One region of the Synechococcus sp. JA-3-3Ab genome, then DNA from elsewhere that is predicted to be linked to it. Evidence: riboswitches for the same ligand, from Rfam matches in the RefSeq annotation. Region 1 holds a riboswitch; each other region holds the start of a gene.
The links. A riboswitch is a leader RNA that binds a small molecule or an ion and turns the genes downstream of it on or off. The one in region 1 is predicted to bind cobalamin.
Positions count from the first base shown of each region.

Region 2: linked by a shared signal. The riboswitch ahead of CYA_RS05185 (TonB-dependent receptor) and the one ahead of metE (5-methyltetrahydropteroyltriglutamate--homocysteine S-methyltransferase) in region 1 are both predicted to bind cobalamin.
Region 3: linked by a shared signal. The riboswitch ahead of CYA_RS11165 (sirohydrochlorin chelatase) and the one ahead of metE (5-methyltetrahydropteroyltriglutamate--homocysteine S-methyltransferase) in region 1 are both predicted to bind cobalamin.

Region 1 is NC_007775.1:143,560-145,821, reverse strand. Features, by position in the region: cobalamin riboswitch at 305-510, shown strand; gene metE (5-methyltetrahydropteroyltriglutamate--homocysteine S-methyltransferase) at 966-2,262, shown strand, end outside.
Region 2 is NC_007775.1:1,133,832-1,136,093, reverse strand. Features, by position in the region: gene CYA_RS05190 (DUF1565 domain-containing protein) at 1-680, shown strand, start outside; cobalamin riboswitch at 772-913, shown strand; gene CYA_RS05185 (TonB-dependent receptor) at 953-2,262, shown strand, end outside.
Region 3 is NC_007775.1:2,382,220-2,384,481, forward strand. Features, by position in the region: gene CYA_RS11160 (heavy metal translocating P-type ATPase) at 1-1,182, shown strand, start outside; cobalamin riboswitch at 1,218-1,361, shown strand; gene CYA_RS11165 (sirohydrochlorin chelatase) at 1,391-2,262, shown strand, end outside.

The DNA of each region.
Region 1 (2,262 bases):
ACATCTGGCTCAGCAAGAAGAGGCCCACAGACCACACAGTTACTTTTAAGCTTGATGCCATAGAAACCCCGATCTGTCGCTTTTTCAGCAAAAAGGAGCAAACCCCCTTGCCTCCTGGACAAGACTTATGGCAGCTAAGCTATCACTGCCTTATCTTGAGAGCAATGCAGGGGGGGAGGATGTTTAGAGGATTCCGATGACTTCCTGCAAGACCGCTGGGTGAAAGGTGAGGTCTGGTAGCTCCAAAGGCTGCTGGCTTGGTGATGATTGAAGCACTCTACTCCCGTCTCTGAACTCCGTGATACGATGTAGCTCAGCTATCGGTTCTGACGGGGATCAGCCGCCAGAGGAAACGGGGAAAGAGCAGTGAGAATCTGCCGCTGTCCCGCAGCTGTGATCCGGTTTAGGAGAAGTTCTGCAGCAAATCTCTAGAGTCATTCGCTGCCGATCCAGATCTTGTCCCCCAAAACCGTGTCAGTCAGAATGCCCGCCGATGGTTTTTCTAAACTTCACAACATCTGCGAGGTACAGATGGTAACTGTCTTGGCTTTAGCTCGTTTCTGCTTTCGTTATCCTGAGCATTTTCCCGGCGTTGCTCCCACAAGCTTTCGGTACTCCTCAGCAGTAGAAATAAGTCCAAGAACCCAAGCAAGACTCTGAGCCAGTTGGCCGGGAGAGAGTAAATTTTGGGTGCTGTTGCACCAAGATCTATCAAGATCTACAGCCCGCCTACGCGAAGGAAAGAGTGAGATGTCAGGCTTCCTGACTTCAATTGGTGGCTGGCAAGTAGCCACTGCGATCGCTGGCTGCGTTGAGTATCTTTTTTGCGCAAAAGGCAGTGTTTTGTTGGGGTTCCAGAGGCAAGAGAGGAACAGCCGGTTTCTTCCTTGGCGGGCGGGATCCCAGTTGAGGGCGAATTGAACGCAGGAAAATTAGAAAACTCAGTATTTGGGATGGCACACAACATGACTGCACAAACCATGACATTGGGGTATGCCCGCATGGGCAAGCGCCGCGAGCTCAAAAAAGCTTTGGAAGGCTTTTGGAGTGGTGCCCTAGGGTCAGAGGCTCTGCTGGCTACCTTTTGGGATTTGGAGACTCAAGCCTGGCAGACTCAGCTACAAGCTGGGATTGATCACATTGCGGTAGGGGATCAGACTCTCTACGACCATGTACTGGACTGGGCCACCTGGCTGGGGCTGATCCCCTCTCGGTTCCGAGGTCTGTCGGGTTTAGACCGCTACTTTGCCATGGCGCGGGGGCGGGAGGGCCTGCCGGCTTTGGAAATGACCAAGTGGTTTGACACCAACTACCACTACTTGGTACCCGAAATTGAGCCGGAAGCCGATCCCAGTCCTAACTTTGGGGATTTTTTGGAAAGAGTTCGGCGGGCCCAAGGGATCCTAGGGGAGCGCACCAGCCCCGTTGTCCTCAGTCCAGTGACTTTGCTCTGCCTTAGCCAGCGATCTGGGGATCTGCGGGCGGACTTGGAAAAGCTCCTTCCTCTGTACCGGGATCTCCTCCAGGAGTTAAAACAGCTGGGGATCCCAGAAGTCCAGATTCACGATCCCATTTTGGTTACCAGCCAGGGAAGTGGCCTGCGGGAAGCTGTGGAAATGAGCTACCGCCAGTTGGCAACCGCCGGGATCCGTGTCCACTTGGTCACCTACTTCGATGACCTGGGGGAGACTTACCCCTGGGTGGTGCAACTGCCGGTGGCCGGCATTAGCCTTGACTTTACCCGTGGCCACACCCTGGATCTGGTAAGAACCTATGGCTTTCCGGCTGACCAGATCCTAGGTGCTGGCGTAGTGGACGCTCGGAATGTCTGGAAGGTTCAGCCTGAGACCGTCTTGGCCAGCCTGCGGGAGCTGCAGGGGGTAGCTCCCAACCTACGGGTGCAGCCTTCCGCTTCGTTGCAATTTGTGCCCCACGACGCTGCTCTGGAAGCCCAGTTGCCGGAACCCCTCAGAAATGTCCTCAGCTTTGCCGAACAGAAGCTGGCCGAAGTAGCTCTCCTGGCGCGAGCCCTCAACGGCGAAGACACTGCTGCCCAGCAGGCGGAAATCCAGCAGCAGTGGCAGAGCTTTGCGCAGTTTAGCCCCCCCAACCCCCAAGTGCGCCAGGCTTTGGCCAACCTCAAGCTCCAGGACTTCGAGCGATTCCTGCCCTACGAGCAGCGCCTAAGTCGGCAGGTTCAGCTACCACCTTTGCCCACCACCACCATTGGCTCCTTCCCCCAAACTCCAGAGGTGCGGCAGT
Region 2 (2,262 bases), 990 kb from region 1:
AGACCACGGTGGCTGCGCTGCCCAGCAACGCCCCGCCACCCATTGCGGCAGGCGGCTTGACGCTGCCCACACCTCCGCAGGCCGAGCCTCCGGCTCCCAGCAGGGATCCCCAGCCGGCGGCGGCCTCTCCCACCTTGCCGGTGGTGACGGTGCCCCAATCGACTGCCCCCGTTCCCCCTCCTGCAGCGGGATCGGGAGGGCGCATTTTGCCCAGTGCCCCCCCTCAGCCGGCAGGCGCTCAACCCCAGGAGTTTGTTGCCGTCCCCTTCACCCCCGATGGCTCCACCACGCCTGCCCAACCGGTTGAGCCTGCTCCTGCCACTCCCGTCCGCCAGCAATCTGTGGCTCCTCTCACGGATATTACTACCCTCCTGCCACCCCCGGCTCGCCGACAAGCGGGCAGCAGCCCAACAACCCCCCCTGTTCCCGTTGCCGCGGCTCCAGAACCGGCGGTAGCCCCAGCAGAGTCGGCCACCCGCTTTCGTGTGCTGGTGACCCCCAAGGGCAGCGACGATTTGCAGCGGCTGCGGCAGCTCGTCCCCGAAGCGGTGGAGACCGTGTTCAACGGCAGGAGGGTGCTGCAGGCCGGCCTCTACGACAGCCGCAGCCAGGCCCAGTCAGTCTTGGATCGGCTGTTGGACGCCGGCTTTGACGCGGTGGCGGAGATGATCTTCCGTTGACCTCACTGCCCAGGGATCCCCCCCGGCAGGATAGGAACTCCCCAGCAGGGAATGTATGATGCCTAGCACGGCTTTTTCCAGAGCAATGGGGAGGAAAGCCGTGCCGTCAGGTTGTCCTGGGGATCAGCCAGGGCAAGCAATGGGGAAAGTCCGGTGCAAATCCGGCGCTGTGCCGCAACTGTGATGGGCTGAGGCCCTCAGTCAGGATGCCCGCCTGCGGCTTTGGCTCAAAGCTTAGCCCTTCCGCGTCGCACGGAAGCAGGAGCAACCGGATGAAAGTAACTGTATGTCTCAGCCTTGGGCTGGGGATCTTGAGTTTGGGGATCCCGGCCTGGGGGCAGGCAATCTTGGATACCGGCCTCAGCGCCGAGATTTTGAATCAACCCGTCACCACCCCGTTTCGCCGTCCCGGCCTGCTGCGAGAGTCTTCCCGCCCAGTCTATGTCATCACCCGCCAGCAGATGCGCCAGCAAGGGGCAAGGACGGTGCAGGAAGCCCTGCGCTACTTGCCCGGGATCCTCAGCGATGGCACAGCGGGAACTCAGTTGGGAGCTCTTAGCTCTCAATTCATGCGAGGGGCGCGAACGGCGCAGGTATTGGTGCTCTTGGATGGCCGCCCTCTCAACGATCTGGGTTTTTTCGGGGGGTTTGACCTCTCGCAAATCACCACCGATGTCGTCGAGCGAATTGAAGTCTCCCCCGGCGGCGGCTCTACCCTGTACGGCTCAGACGCCGTTGGCGGCGTGATCAACATCGTCACGGTGGAGCCGCAGCCAGAAACGGAGACGGTGCTGGAAGCGGCGGTCGGCAGCTACGGTCTCAATGAGCAAGGGATCCAAAGTCGCGGCCAAGCCCAGGATCTGGGCTGGGTGCTCAGCTATCGCCGTCTGCAAAGTAACAACGACTTTCCCTTTGCCATTGAGCGGCTGGGCAAGTCAGGCAGGCGGGAAAACTCGGCGGTGGAGTACCACAACTTGCAGGCCAAGCTCACCTGGCAACTGGCCGAAGATCAAGTCCTAACAGCCAACGCCCTCTACCTCAACAAAGCCTTTCGCGTGCCCGGTAGTGTAGAGTTTCCCTCTCCCGACGCAGAGCAAAACACCAACGATCTGCTGCTGGATCTCAGTTGGCTGTGGACTCAGGAAACAGGATCCCTGCAGGCAAGAGTCTTTTTGGACGATCTCAACTACCGCTTCAGCGCTCCGCAAAGCCAGGGATCCCGCGACGTCATCTTGCGCAATGGCTGGGGATCCCAGCTTCAATATGCTTGGCAGGCCGGCGAAAACCTAGAGGGAGTTTTGGGGGCAGATTATCGCTCTATCTCAGCCCGCAATACGACTTTTTCTTTTGCCAGGGGTTCTGCCAATATCAACTACGACGATACGGTTAACCAGGGGGCCCTGTTTGCCCGCCTGGACTACAGCCCGGATCCCCAGTTCCACCTCGACCTGGGCATCCGTCAGGACTTCAGCAGTTTGGCCAACGGCTCGGCCACCTCGCCGGCTGTGGGGATCCGGTGGGCAGTTGCCGAGGGAACTACCTTGAGGGCCAGCTACGCCGGCAGCTTTCGCACTCCCTTGAT
Region 3 (2,262 bases), 690 kb from region 1:
GTGCTCTGGTGGGGGCTGGCGGGCAATCCGACGCTGGCTTTGGTGAACACCATTGGGGTGCTGATCATCGCCTGCCCTTGTGCGCTGGGGTTGGCCACCCCCACCTCGATCATGGTGGCGACGGGGCGGGGGGCAGAACTGGGGATCCTGGTGAAGCGGGCCGAAAGCCTGGAATGGCTGGCCCATCGCCTGGGCACAGTCGTCCTGGACAAAACCGGCACCCTCACCGAAGGCCGTCCCAGCGTCACCGAGATCTGGACGCCAGGATCTTCCCCCCTAGCCCTGTTGCGCCTGGCAGCGGTGGTGGAACAACACTCGGAACATCCGCTGGCCCAGGCAGTGGTGCAAAAAGCCGAAGCCGAAGGCATCTCGATCCCGCCGGCCCAGCACTTTCAGGCAAAAGTGGGCGAGGGGGCAGAAGCCTGGGTGGAGGATCAGTGGGTCGGCATCGGTCGGCTGAGCTGGTTGCAGGCGATGGGGATCGCTTGGGATCCCTCTTGGTTGGAGCGGGTTCAGACCTGGGAAAGCCAGGGCAAAACGGTGATCGGCGTGGCGCAATCCCACCGTCTGGTGGGGCTGTTGGCCATTGCCGACCCCATTAAACCCACCTCCCCTGTAGCGGTGCGCCAGCTTCAGGAGATGGGCCTGGAGGTGATCCTGCTGACCGGGGATAACCCCACCACCGCCCAGGCCATTGCTCGGCAGGCAGGCATTCGCCGGGTGATCGCCCAAGTCCGCCCTGAGCAAAAGGCAGCCTATATTCGCCAGCTCAGACGGCCCCGCCACCGGGTAGCGATGGTGGGAGATGGCATTAACGATGCGCCGGCACTGGCAGAAGCCGATGTGGGGATCGCCATCGGGACGGGCACCGATGTGGCCATAGCCGCCAGCGACATTACCCTGATATCCGGCGATTTGCGGGGCGTGGTTACCGCCATTCAACTTAGCCGCGCCACCCTTGCCAACATCCGCCAAAACCTCTTCTTCGCCTTTATCTACAACACGCTCGGGATCCCGATTGCCGCCGGGGCGCTCTACCCCTTCACCGGTTGGCTGCTCAACCCCATGCTGGCGGGGGCGGCCATGGCCTTGAGCTCTGTTTCCGTAGTGGCTAATGCCCTGCGGCTGTGGCATTTTCGGCCCTCACCCCCAACCCCTCTCCCTGGGGGAGAGGGGAGCTAGGGATCAAGGCAGGGGGCCGGGGCTATCCCCCCAGGGGGGCTTGGTGAACGGCAGGCGGCAAGCTAACCTAAGAAGCTCGGGCAGACTGGGGAAAGCGCGGTGCAAATCCGCCACTGTGACGCAACTGTGATGGGATCCCTCCCTCAGCCAGAACACCCACCTGCCCTTGTCCTGTACCCCTTGCGATTCACAAGGAACGGAGTTTTTTGTGTTGGATGTCCTCAGTTTTTCCCCTCCCCGTGCGGTTGGGCAGTTTTCTTCTCCTGCCTTGCCCCTGTTGCTCATCGGCCATGGATCCCGTGACCCTGAAGGGCAGCAAGCCTTTCTGGAGCTGGCCCAAGTTTATCAATCCCTCACCCCCCATCGGCCGGTGATCCCCTGCTTTTTGGAGCTAGCCCAGCCCAGTATTGCCCAGGGGGTGGAACAATGCTTGGCCCAAGGGTGGCAGGAGATCGTGGCCCTGCCGCTGCTGCTTTTTGGGGCGCGCCACAACAAGTTCGACGTGACGGTGGAGCTGGATCGTCTGCAGGCCCTCCACCCGCAGTTGCGCATCCACTACGGCGGGCCGCTGGGGATCCGGGTCGAGATCTTGCAACTGTTGCGGGAGCGATTGGCCACTCTGCTGGCTGCCCAGCCGCAGCAGATCCCAGGGGCGGAAACGGTGTTGCTGTTTGTCGGTCGCGGCTCCAGCGATCCCGAAGCCAACGCCGAAGCCTGTAAGCTGGCCCGGCTGCTTTGGGAAGGATCCGGGTTTGCTGCCGTGGAAACCTGCTTTATCGGCATCACCCATCCCCGCCTGCCGGTGGGTCTGGAGCGGGCCCTCTCTTGGCAGCCGCGCCGGGTGGTTGTGCTGCCCTATTTTCTCTTTACAGGGGTGCTGGTGAAAAAAATCGAGGCGGCGGTGGAAGAACGGCGACGCCAATACCCCGAGATCGACTGGCTGATGCTGCCGGAATTGGGCCTTGTGGACGCGGTGCTGCACAGCCTGCAGCAACTGGAGCAGGAAGCTCTCCAGGGCCAAACCCTGATGAACTGCCACCTCTGCAAGTTTCGCCTGGCGGTGAGCGCAGAGCTGGGAGC